Regions from separate parts of the Mesorhizobium sp. WSM4840 genome, predicted to be linked through region 2. Evidence: riboswitches for the same ligand, from Rfam matches in the RefSeq annotation. Region 2 holds a riboswitch; each other region holds the start of a gene.
What was found. Region 2 has a riboswitch for cobalamin ahead of AC0L3I_RS08805 (DUF1636 family protein). Riboswitches for the same ligand answer to the same signal wherever they lie in the genome.
Positions count from the first base shown of each region.

Region 1: it holds a riboswitch for cobalamin, as region 2 does, so the genes downstream of both, AC0L3I_RS05675 (aromatic ring-hydroxylating oxygenase subunit alpha) here and AC0L3I_RS08805 (DUF1636 family protein) in region 2, are expected to answer to the same signal.
Region 3: it holds a riboswitch for cobalamin, as region 2 does, so the genes downstream of both, metE (5-methyltetrahydropteroyltriglutamate--homocysteine S-methyltransferase) here and AC0L3I_RS08805 (DUF1636 family protein) in region 2, are expected to answer to the same signal.

Region 1 is NZ_JBVVQD010000002.1:477,308-480,579, reverse strand. It holds gene AC0L3I_RS05680 (FAD-binding oxidoreductase) at 1-446, opposite strand, end outside; gene AC0L3I_RS05675 (aromatic ring-hydroxylating oxygenase subunit alpha) at 470-1,717, opposite strand; cobalamin riboswitch at 1,933-2,133, opposite strand; gene AC0L3I_RS05670 (DUF680 domain-containing protein) at 2,655-2,858, shown strand; gene AC0L3I_RS05665 (DUF680 domain-containing protein) at 2,980-3,204, shown strand; gene AC0L3I_RS05660 (DUF680 domain-containing protein) at 3,170-3,272, shown strand, end outside.
Region 2 is NZ_JBVVQD010000004.1:255,513-258,784, forward strand. It holds gene AC0L3I_RS08795 (cobaltochelatase subunit CobN) at 1-461, opposite strand, end outside; gene cobW (cobalamin biosynthesis protein CobW) at 480-1,517, opposite strand; gene AC0L3I_RS08805 (DUF1636 family protein) at 1,514-1,948, opposite strand; cobalamin riboswitch at 1,987-2,191, opposite strand; gene AC0L3I_RS08810 (winged helix-turn-helix domain-containing protein) at 2,221-3,272, opposite strand, start outside.
Region 3 is NZ_JBVVQD010000029.1:43,850-47,121, reverse strand. It holds gene AC0L3I_RS28975 (adenosine kinase) at 1-501, shown strand, start outside; cobalamin riboswitch at 906-1,104, shown strand; gene metE (5-methyltetrahydropteroyltriglutamate--homocysteine S-methyltransferase) at 1,221-3,272, shown strand, end outside.

The DNA.
Region 1 (3,272 bases), on a different contig from region 2:
TCGTTCAGCCAGCGCAGCATCGACATCATCGGAGTCACGCCGGAGCCGGCCGAAATGAACAGATATCTGGCCGCGGGATGGCTGTGCAGCGAAAAGTTGCCCGACGGCCCATAGGCCTTCACGTGAACACCGGGCTTCAGATTGTCGAACATCCAGCGTGTGCCGAGGCTGCCGGGCTGTGCTTTCACCGTCACCGCGATCGAGAACGGCCGCGACGGCGAGGACGACAGCGTATAGGTCCGCATCAACGGGCCCTCGGTGGTCGGCAGTTCCAGCGTCACGAACTGCCCCGGTCTGTAGCGGAACCAGGTCTGGTTGTCGGAGCGGAAGGTGAAGGTCTTCACGTCAGGCGCCTCGTCACTGACGCCGATGACTTCCAGCACCTGGAGCCTGTCGTTCCAGGGCGCCATCTCGTCGAGATGGCGGTAGAGGCCGAGGTCCGTCATCGTATTCATCCCCTTGGCCTCGCTCAGGCGACGCTGCGCAACGCCGGCCGCCCGCCCTCGGCAAGGCGCGGCCCGATGAAGGAGGCGTACCATTCGACGAACTGGATGACGCCGCCCTCATGCAGTTCCGAATAGGGGCCGGGCTCATAGGCCGGCGACAGGATGCCGAAGGCGTTTTCCTCAACGATGCGGCGGTCCTGGTCGTTGGTCTCGGTCCAGACATGGGTGAGATCGGCGAGGTCGTAGTCGACGCCTTCGACCGCGTCCTTGTGGACAAGCCATTTGGTGGTGACGGCCGTTTCCGTGGCACTGATCGGCAGCACGCGGAAGGTGACCGCATGATCGCCGAGGATATGGTTCCAGGTCGTCGGATAGTGATAGAGCAGCAGCGAGCCGATACCGTCGGTCGAAACGTCGTCGGAGAGGTTCTTCTTCACCGCACGTCTTCCCGTCATCGTGTAGCTGACGGCATCGCGCAGCAGCGGGGCGCGGGTGGCGCGATACTGCCCGGCCGGATCGATGCGGAACTTGCTCGGCAGGCCCGCCGCCTCGCATTTCGCCCAGTGCGCGAGCATCTCCGGATCGCTGTCGGCGCCCTGCACGCCGGTGACGGTCGGCGCTTCCGGGAATGTCTTGCACAGTTCCGGATGGTTGCCGGCGCAATGGTAGCACTCGCGGTTGTTCTCCCAGACGAGCTTCCAGTTGCCCTTCTCGACGATGGTCGATTCGAAGGCGATTTTTGCCTCGCGCAGCCGGTGCGGCAGGAGGTAAGGCTCGATCATGGCGCGCATCGGCGCGAAATCGGCGGGCTCCTTGGCCAGGCAGATGAAGATGTAGCCACTGATGCTTTCGCAAGCCACCGGCTTCAGGCTGAACTGGCTCTTGTCGAAGCCGTCCGCCATCTGCCTCGCGAACAAGAGCCTGCCGTCCAGCTCGTAGGTCCATTGGTGATAGGGGCAGACGAGCTTCGCCGCCGTACCCTTGTCGGCGTTGCAGACGCGGCTGCCGCGATGCCGGCAGGAATTGTGGAAGGCGTTGATCTTGCCTTGCTGGTCGCGGACCAGCACGACCGGATAGTCGCCGATCTGCGCGGTGATGTAGCTGCCCGGCTTCGGCAACTCGCAATCGTGGCCGATGAACAGCCAGTCGCGATACCAGATCAGCTCCATGTCGAGCTTGAAGAAATCGGGATCGGTGTAGAAGGGCTGCTCGAGCGAGTAGCCTTCCCTGCGGCCGTGCAAGAGCCTCAGCATGTCGTTGCGCGCATCCATGTCCTGTCCTCATAGCCGTCGCATCGGCCCGAAATCGGAATCGATTTCGGAAAGCACGATGCGCAATTCAAAGTCTTGGAGCGTACGTTGTGCGTCCAAATGGACGCATGTCGCTCCAAAGACTGAACTGGTGGTGATGGAGGGAGGATCGGCCGCAAGCCGGCGACAGGGCCGGGCATGCACTATCCACCTCTTGACCGCCCACCGCGATCAGTCGAGTCTAGAAATCTCGGGCTGGTTTCCGGGCTCTGGAGTGTCCTTGCGGACCATCGCGACACCTTCCCAGGCTTGGGCCCAGTGGTCTCCCGTTGCGACTTGAACTCCACCACCGTTGCGGGGGCAGCGCCGGGTTCTGACCGGCTTCCCAATTCTCCGCTTCGTCGTCACCAAGCGGCACCTGAGATGGCGTGATCTAATCATGACGGCCGGCTGACTGTCCGCATGAAAGCGACATCGTATCCATGCGGCGCGACACTGCCGGCGAAACCTGTGGGCCGGGATTTGAGGAAGGTGAAATTTGCGCCTGCTGCGAGCGCTGCCGGTCCTGAAAGCGTGCCGGATTGACCATTGCAGGGCGCCGAAATGGTTAACGATTCGACAACAACTCAGCACCGGCTTTTTAAGCCGCTTCTAAAATCGAACCGAACGGTTCGTTTCTGTTGACAATGCGTGCATGACGCTGTGAACGCAGGTCCGGCAATCCGTCAAATGGTCGATTAGCCTCTTTGTCCTAAACCTTTGAAAACAAAACAGAAAGCAATGACGATAGAAGCCCCTGGTACAATTTCAAGGTGTAGATTCTTGGTCCACACGGAACAACTTCGTGATTGGAATCTGCCGGATGGCCTTCCCACATCGGGGCTGTCCGGACGACGCGAATTCCTCCCAAGACACGCCGCTAGACGGACGGAAAACTAAAGATACTGGAGTTCCAAAAATGAAAAAGATTGCTCTTATTGCCGTCGCCGTTCTGGCCATCACCGGCAGCGCCTTTGCTGGCAGCGACCATTATGGGTCCAACGGCGCCAATCAGCCGACCGCCTCGGTCGACAGTTCGTATACGGCTTCCATTCAGAAGTCGGCTCACGCTGAAAAGCCCGTCGACCAGGGCGCCGACCGCAACCTTTTCGGCAACAATTAACAGCTGATCCCAGACCATGATCCCGAAGTGGAAACCGGTTTTCGTAAAAGATCATGGTCAAACAACAAGACAAAGCGGCCAGTCCGCCGCTCGGGATCTGAAAAATTCAGGAGTACTAGAAATGAAGAAGATCATTCTTGCCACCGCCGCCATCCTGGCTGTCTCCGGCAGCGCTTTTGCCGGCAGCGACAACTTTGGATCGAACGGCGCCAACCAGCCGGCCGCTGCGGTCGACAACGGCTCGTACACGGCTTCGATTCAGAATTCGGCTTCGGCGCAGAATCCGGTTCCGGCTGACGAGAAGCCCGTCAATGGCAGCGACCGTAACCTCTTCGGCAACAACTAATGTCGATCCCAACAGCAGCGGCGGCATTGTCTTTCACAAAGACCGCGGCCGCCGCGCTGATGGGATAC
Region 2 (3,272 bases):
AGCGCCGTCATGTTGGCCGGGCCGCCTTCGCGAAAATAGCCCAGCAGGCCGTCGAGTTCTTCGCGCGGCAGCGTCGAGCATTCGATTAGCCGGAGATCCTCGTCGCGGCATTCGCCGGGCAGCAGCGCCAGTTTTATGCCGCGTGCGCGGGCGATCGAGGCGAGCTGGTCGCAGCCGTAGCGCCACCAGTCGTAACCGCCGAGGACGCGAACCAAAATAACCCTGGCGTGCCGGGCGACGCTGTCGATCCAGAGATCGACGGACATCGGATGGCGCAGGTCGCGCAAGGCCGCCAGCCGCATCGATGGCAGGCGATCCGCGTCCGCCTTCCACGCTGCTGCCAGCCCGGCCAGATCGCTGTCGGTGAAGGACAGCGCCACGACATCCGCAGGCGTCTGCCTGAGATCAACAGGCTCGGCGAGATCGTCGAGCGAGGCGGATGTTGTGGTGAGGATGTGCATCGCGGCTCGTGCCTGAGGTCAGCCGGCGAGAATACGCTCGATGGCCGGGCGGTTCAGCCCTTTCAGGCCGATGACGACGAGGCGCGAACGGCGCTCGTCCTCGGCGGTCCAGGCGCGGTCGTAATAGTGATTGACGCGTGGGCCGACGGCCTGCAGCAGGAGCCGCATCGGCTTGCCGCCGACCTCGACGAAACCCTTGACGCGCAGCACGTTTTCTTCCTCGGCCGCGGTGGCGACGCGCAACGCCAGCTCGTCGGGATTGGCGATCGATGGAATGTCGATGACGAACGAGTCGAAATCGTCATGCTCATGGTCGAGCTCGTCGTCGTGATGGGTCTTGCGGTTCTCGATGTCGTCCTCGACGGCAAGGCCGAGGCCGAGCAGCACAGACGGATCGACCTTACCCTGCGAGGTCGGCACGATCTTGACGGCGCGCGCGGCATGCTCGCCGATGATGGCATTGGCACGGGCCGAGCCGGCGGCGTCCATCAGGTCGCTCTTCGACAATATGATCAGGTCGGCGCAGGCGAGCTGGTCCTCGAACACCTCTTCGACCGGATCATCGTGGTCGAGCGTCTCGTCCTGCGCGCGCTGCGCCTGCAGGGCGTCCATGTCGTTGGCGACGCGGCCTTCCGCCAGCGCCGGTCCGTCGACGACCGCAATGACGCCATCGACGGTCACCCGGCTCTTGACCGTCGGCCACTGGAAGGCCTGGACCAGCGGCTTGGGCAGAGCCAGCCCGGAGGTTTCGATCAGGATATGGTCGACTTTCGGCGATAGCGACAGGATCTGGTCGAGCGCCGGGACGAAGTCGTCGGCGACGGTGCAGCAGATGCAGCCATTGGCCAGTTCGACGATGTTTTCCTCAGGGCAGGTGTCGATGCCGCATCCCTTCAGAATCTCGCCGTCGATGCCGATATCGCCGAACTCGTTGACGATGATGGCCAGCCGCTTGCCGCCGGCGTTTTCGAGCAGATGGCGGATCAGCGTCGTCTTGCCGGCGCCGAGGAAGCCGGTGACGACGGTGCAGGGCACGCGGGAGACGGAAGTGGTCATATCTGATCCTTAACAAGGTCGAGGGGAGGAATGCGGGCGACGAGGCCGCGTTTCAGGCAATCGGGCCGGCCGCGCCATGGAATGAGGCCGTCCGTCGAGGTGGCGAAGAGCTTTGCACCGGCGACCAGATCGGCGCCGCTGGTCACGGTCAGGTCGCCAAAGACATAGCTCCAGCAGCCGTCGCGCAGGATCGCGGCGCTCAGCCGGCGCTTGCAGTTGCCGAGGCATTCGACGGTGCGGATACTGATATTTTCGCCTGATACAGCGCGGCGCGTGTCTTCGGCCAACAATTCGCCGGCGCGGGGATGGCCATCGGAGCCGGTTTCGTCCCGGCAGGAGGCGCAGACGATCACGGTGACGTCGGCCAGAGCATCATCATCGCCGGACAATACGCCCGCTGTCTCAGCCGAAAAACTGCTGTCGCGTTCCAAATCAGGCTCCTTGCCCGGAAAACCCGCCAGGCGATCGGATTCTTATGTCCTAGACGGCAGGTCTCCTGGCTCGCGGGTCATCGCCTTGGTGCCGCCTTCCCGGGACCGTCCCAGTGGTTTTCGGCCTTGGCTCGTCGCTTACAGTTGCGGGGACAGCCGCGGATTTGAAATCGGGGATTTCGCACCGCATTCCCTCTTGGCTCCTCCCTTTGCCGAGAGGAGACCGTCTGAACCGGATTTAGGCTTGTGCAGGCAGTCGTGTCAACGCACGTCTACGACGCGGCAATGTCGGCGAGAGCCGAACCCAGATCACCGGCCGGCGTCACCTCGATGCGGTCCAGGCCGAGCCAACCCTGCATCAGCTTCAACTCCTCGAAGAGTTCGGCGGCGGTTTGCGGCGGGGCGCCGGGCTCGGCATAGGCGGCATGGACGCGCAGCACGCCGGCGGGGCGGTCGGCCTTGAGGTCGACGCGCGCCACGATCCTTTCGCCGAGCAGGAACGGCAGCACGTAATAGCCGTATTGGCGCTTTTCGGCCGGGGTGTAGATCTCGATGCGATAGCGGAAGTTGAACAGTCTTTCCGTGCGCGCTCGTTCGAAGACGACGGGATCGAACGGCGCAAGCAAGGCGCGCGCCTCGATCTTGCGCGGAAAACGGGCATCCCTGTGAAGATAGGCTGTTTTGTCCCAGCCTTCGACGCGAACCGGCAAAAGATCACCTGCGTCGACCAGTTCCTCAATGCGGCCCTTGATGTCGGCGGGAGAGAGACGGAAATAGTCGCGCAGGTCGCCCGCTGTCGCGACGCCGTGGGCGCGGGCGGAAATGCGCAGCAATTCGCGGTGCGCATCTTCCGGGGAGGGCACCGGCAAAGCAAGTACTGCCGGCGGCAGCACGCGCTCCGGCAGATCGTAAAGCCGCTCGAAGCCACGACGCGACGCCGTGGTGATACGGCCGGCCCAGAACAGCCATTCGAAAGCGTGCTTGGCATCGCTCCAACCCCACCAGCCGCCGTTTCCCTTCTGGCCTTCGAGGGCGGATGCGGCGACCGGCCCTCGTTCGACGACCTCGCGATAAATGTCTTCAATGTAGGCGGCGCGTTCGCGGCCCCACTTGGCCAGTCCGTTATACATTTCCTCGCCACGTTCGGCCCGCTCCATGCGCCAGCGCATCAGCGGATAGGTTTCGACCGGCAGAAAGGAGGCTTCGTGCGCCCAATATTCGAAGACCGTGCGCTTGCGCGTCACGGCGGCGTTATCGAGCAGCGCAAGCGGGTAGGGGCCAAGCCGCGAATAGAGCGGCATATAATGGGCGCGCACCACCGCGC
Region 3 (3,272 bases), on a different contig from region 2:
GCCAAGGAGGCGATCCGGCAGACGGCCAGCCTGGCGCACGCCGCGGGCCGCGAAGTATCGATGACGCTTTCGGATTCGTTCTGCGTCGACCGCTATCGCGACGAGTTCCTCGACCTCATGCGTTCGGGCACGGTGGACATCGTCTTCGCCAACAGCCACGAGATCAAGTCGCTCTACCAGACATCGTCCTTCGACGGGGCACTGGCTCAGATCCGCAAGGATTGCCGGATCGCCGCCGTGACCCGTTCGGAAAAGGGCTCGGTGATCGTGCGCGGCGACGAGACCGTCACCGTCGAGGCGACCAAAATCCGGGAGCTGGTCGACACCACCGGCGCCAGCGATCTCTATGCCGCCGGCTTCCTGCATGGTTACACGCAAGGCCGCGACCTCAAGACCTGCGGCGACCTCGGCTCACTGGCGGCCGGATTGGTGATCCAGCAGATCGGCCCGAGGCCTCGTCAGAATTTGCGCCGCGAGGCCGAGCAGGCCGGGTTGTTGTAGGGACGCATCTCGGCGAGGTGCTGCTCACCCTCCCCTCTTTGCGGGCTGTCCAGACAAGCGCTGGGAAAACACCGTGTACCCGTCCGTGAAGGATGGCGGTTCTTCTACAAATTTCTGATTATGAAGGCTCAGGAACGTTGTCGCCCTTCGGCCCAGTACTGCCGGCCGATCATGATGGTCAACACGCCCTCTTACGAAAATCGTTCTGAGCCGGGATCGTACAATTGACAGATTGCCCGACCGGCCAGCCACAGCCACCGGTCAGCCACAGCCTGCGAACCGGAGAGGGGCGCAGATGGTTCAGCTCTACCGCGATCTGCGAATTGAGACACGCCGCGGGTGAATGATTCACATAAACACATAAACATTTCTTTATACAGCATTGACAAGAAAGCGGGCAGCTGCGATTGTCCGCATGTCGTGGTTCTCCGCAAGGCGTTGCCCTAGCGGAGCTAAGAGGGAAGCCGGTGCAATGCCGGCGCTGCCCCCGCAACTGTAAGCGGCGAGCCAACCCACCAATGTCACTGGGGCGAACTGCCCCGGGAAGACGGGCAGAGGCTGTGACCCGCGAGCCAGGAGACCTGCCACGGTGAACAACGTCCACGGGCGGGGTGTCTGGTGGCCGCGGCAGCTCGGCGTTGATGCCGGCCTGTTAGCGCCTTCCTTGTCCCCGCCGCTAGCCATCGGGGTATGGAATGAATGTCTCCCAGCAAGTTCCCATAGCAACGCTTGGTGTGCCGCGTATCGGTCGCCGGCGAGAACTGAAATTCGCGCTCGAAAGCTACTGGTCCGGAAAATCTTCTGCTGCCAACCTTCTGGCGACGGCGAAGGCGCTCCGTGCCGCCAGTTGGAGCGAGCAGCACGACCGGGGCGTGTCGAAAATCCCGTCGAACGATTTCTCACTGTATGACCATGTGCTCGACACCGCAGCAATGGTCGGCGCCGTGCCAACCCGTTACGGCTGGACGGGCGGCGAGGTCCCCCTCGACATCTACTTCGCGATGGCGCGCGGGACGCAAGGCGATACCGCGGGTTGCGGACATGCCAGTCACGGGCATGCCGTTCAGGGACAGCGCGTAACCGCGATGGAAATGACCAAATGGTTCGACACGAACTACCACTACATCGTGCCGGAGTTGGGCGACGATCAGACATTCGCCCTCTCGTCGACGAAACCAGTCGATCACTTTCTGGAGGCAAAAGAGCTCGGCATCCATACACGCCCGGTCCTCCTTGGACCGGTCACCTTCCTCAAGCTGGCGAAGTCTCCCGACCAAGGTTTCAATACCATGGCGCTGCTACCGCGCCTGCTGCCCGTCTACGAGCAACTCCTGCGAAATTTGGAGCTCTCTGGGGCCGACTGGGTTCAGATTGATGAGCCGGCGCTTGTGCTCGACCTTAACCCGAACGAACGAGCTGCCTTCGAATTCACCTACGGCCAGCTGTCGAAAGCCGCGCCCAAGTTGAAAATCATGCTGGCTACCTATTTCGGTCCGCTGGGAGACAATCTCGAGACCGCGCTTTCGCTGCGCCTGGCGGGCCTACATCTCGACCTTGTGCGCGCTCCCGAGCAGTTGGAGACGGTTGGTCGGCTCGCACCGAAGGATCTGGTGCTCTCACTTGGCTTGATCGACGGCCGCAACGTCTGGCGCGCGAAACTGACTGCCATTCTCGACCGTATCAAGCCGGTCATTGCCGGCTGGCCGCTGGACCGCGTCGAAATTGCGCCTTCCTGCTCGATGCTTCATGTGCCGATGGACCTGCGGATGGAGACCGCGCTCGATGTGGACGTCAGATCATGGCTGGCATTCGCCGCCCAGAAGACTGAAGAGCTGCTCGTGCTGGCCCAAGCCTTGTCCGAAGGCAGGGATACTGTAGCGGGCGCGCTCAAGGCTTCTGAAGAGGCCGCCGCCGCGCGCGCCATGTCTGCAAAGGTCCATGATCCGCTCGTCCATGGGCGAGTTGTCGGCATTGACGGCGTCATGAAGCAACGAAAGAGCGCATTTGCCAAGCGCTCCAGAGTCCAGGCTGACACGCTCGGCCTGCCGCCATTCCCCACGACGACCATCGGGTCCTTCCCGCAGACGGCCGAGGTGCGCAGGGCGCGCTCCGCTCATGCGAAGGGCCGGCTGAGCTATATCGACTACCAGGCCTTCCTGAAGAAGGAGACCGAAGCGGTGGTCCGTTGGCAGGAGGAGATCGGGCTGGACGTGCTGGTACACGGCGAGTTCGAACGAAACGACATGGTGCAGCATTTCGGCGAGCAGCTGTCCGGCCTCGCCTTCACCCAGCATGGCTGGGTGCAAAGTTACGGCTCCCGGCTGGTGCGCCCTCCCATCATCTTCGGCGACGTATCGCGGCCCAATCCGATGACGGTTCTCTGGTGGCAATTTGCCCAGTCGCTGACGAATAAGCCGGTGAAGGGCATGCTCACAGGGCCAGTGACGATTCTGAACTGGTCTTTTGTTCGCGACGACGTACCCCGCGCCGAGACCTGCCGCCAGATCGCGCTCGCCATCCGCGATGAAGTGACGGACCTCGAAAGAGCTGGCGCAAAGGTGATCCAGATCGATGAGGCCGCATTTCGCGAAGGCTTGCCGCTGCGGAAGGCCGACTGGAAACATTATCTCGGCTGGGCTGTCGAATGCTTCCGGCTCGCTTCGACGGGTGTGGAGGACGCGACCCAAATTCACACCCACATGTGCTATTCGGAGTTCAATGAGATCATCGACTCGATCGGCGAACTGGACGCGGACGTCATTTCGATAGAG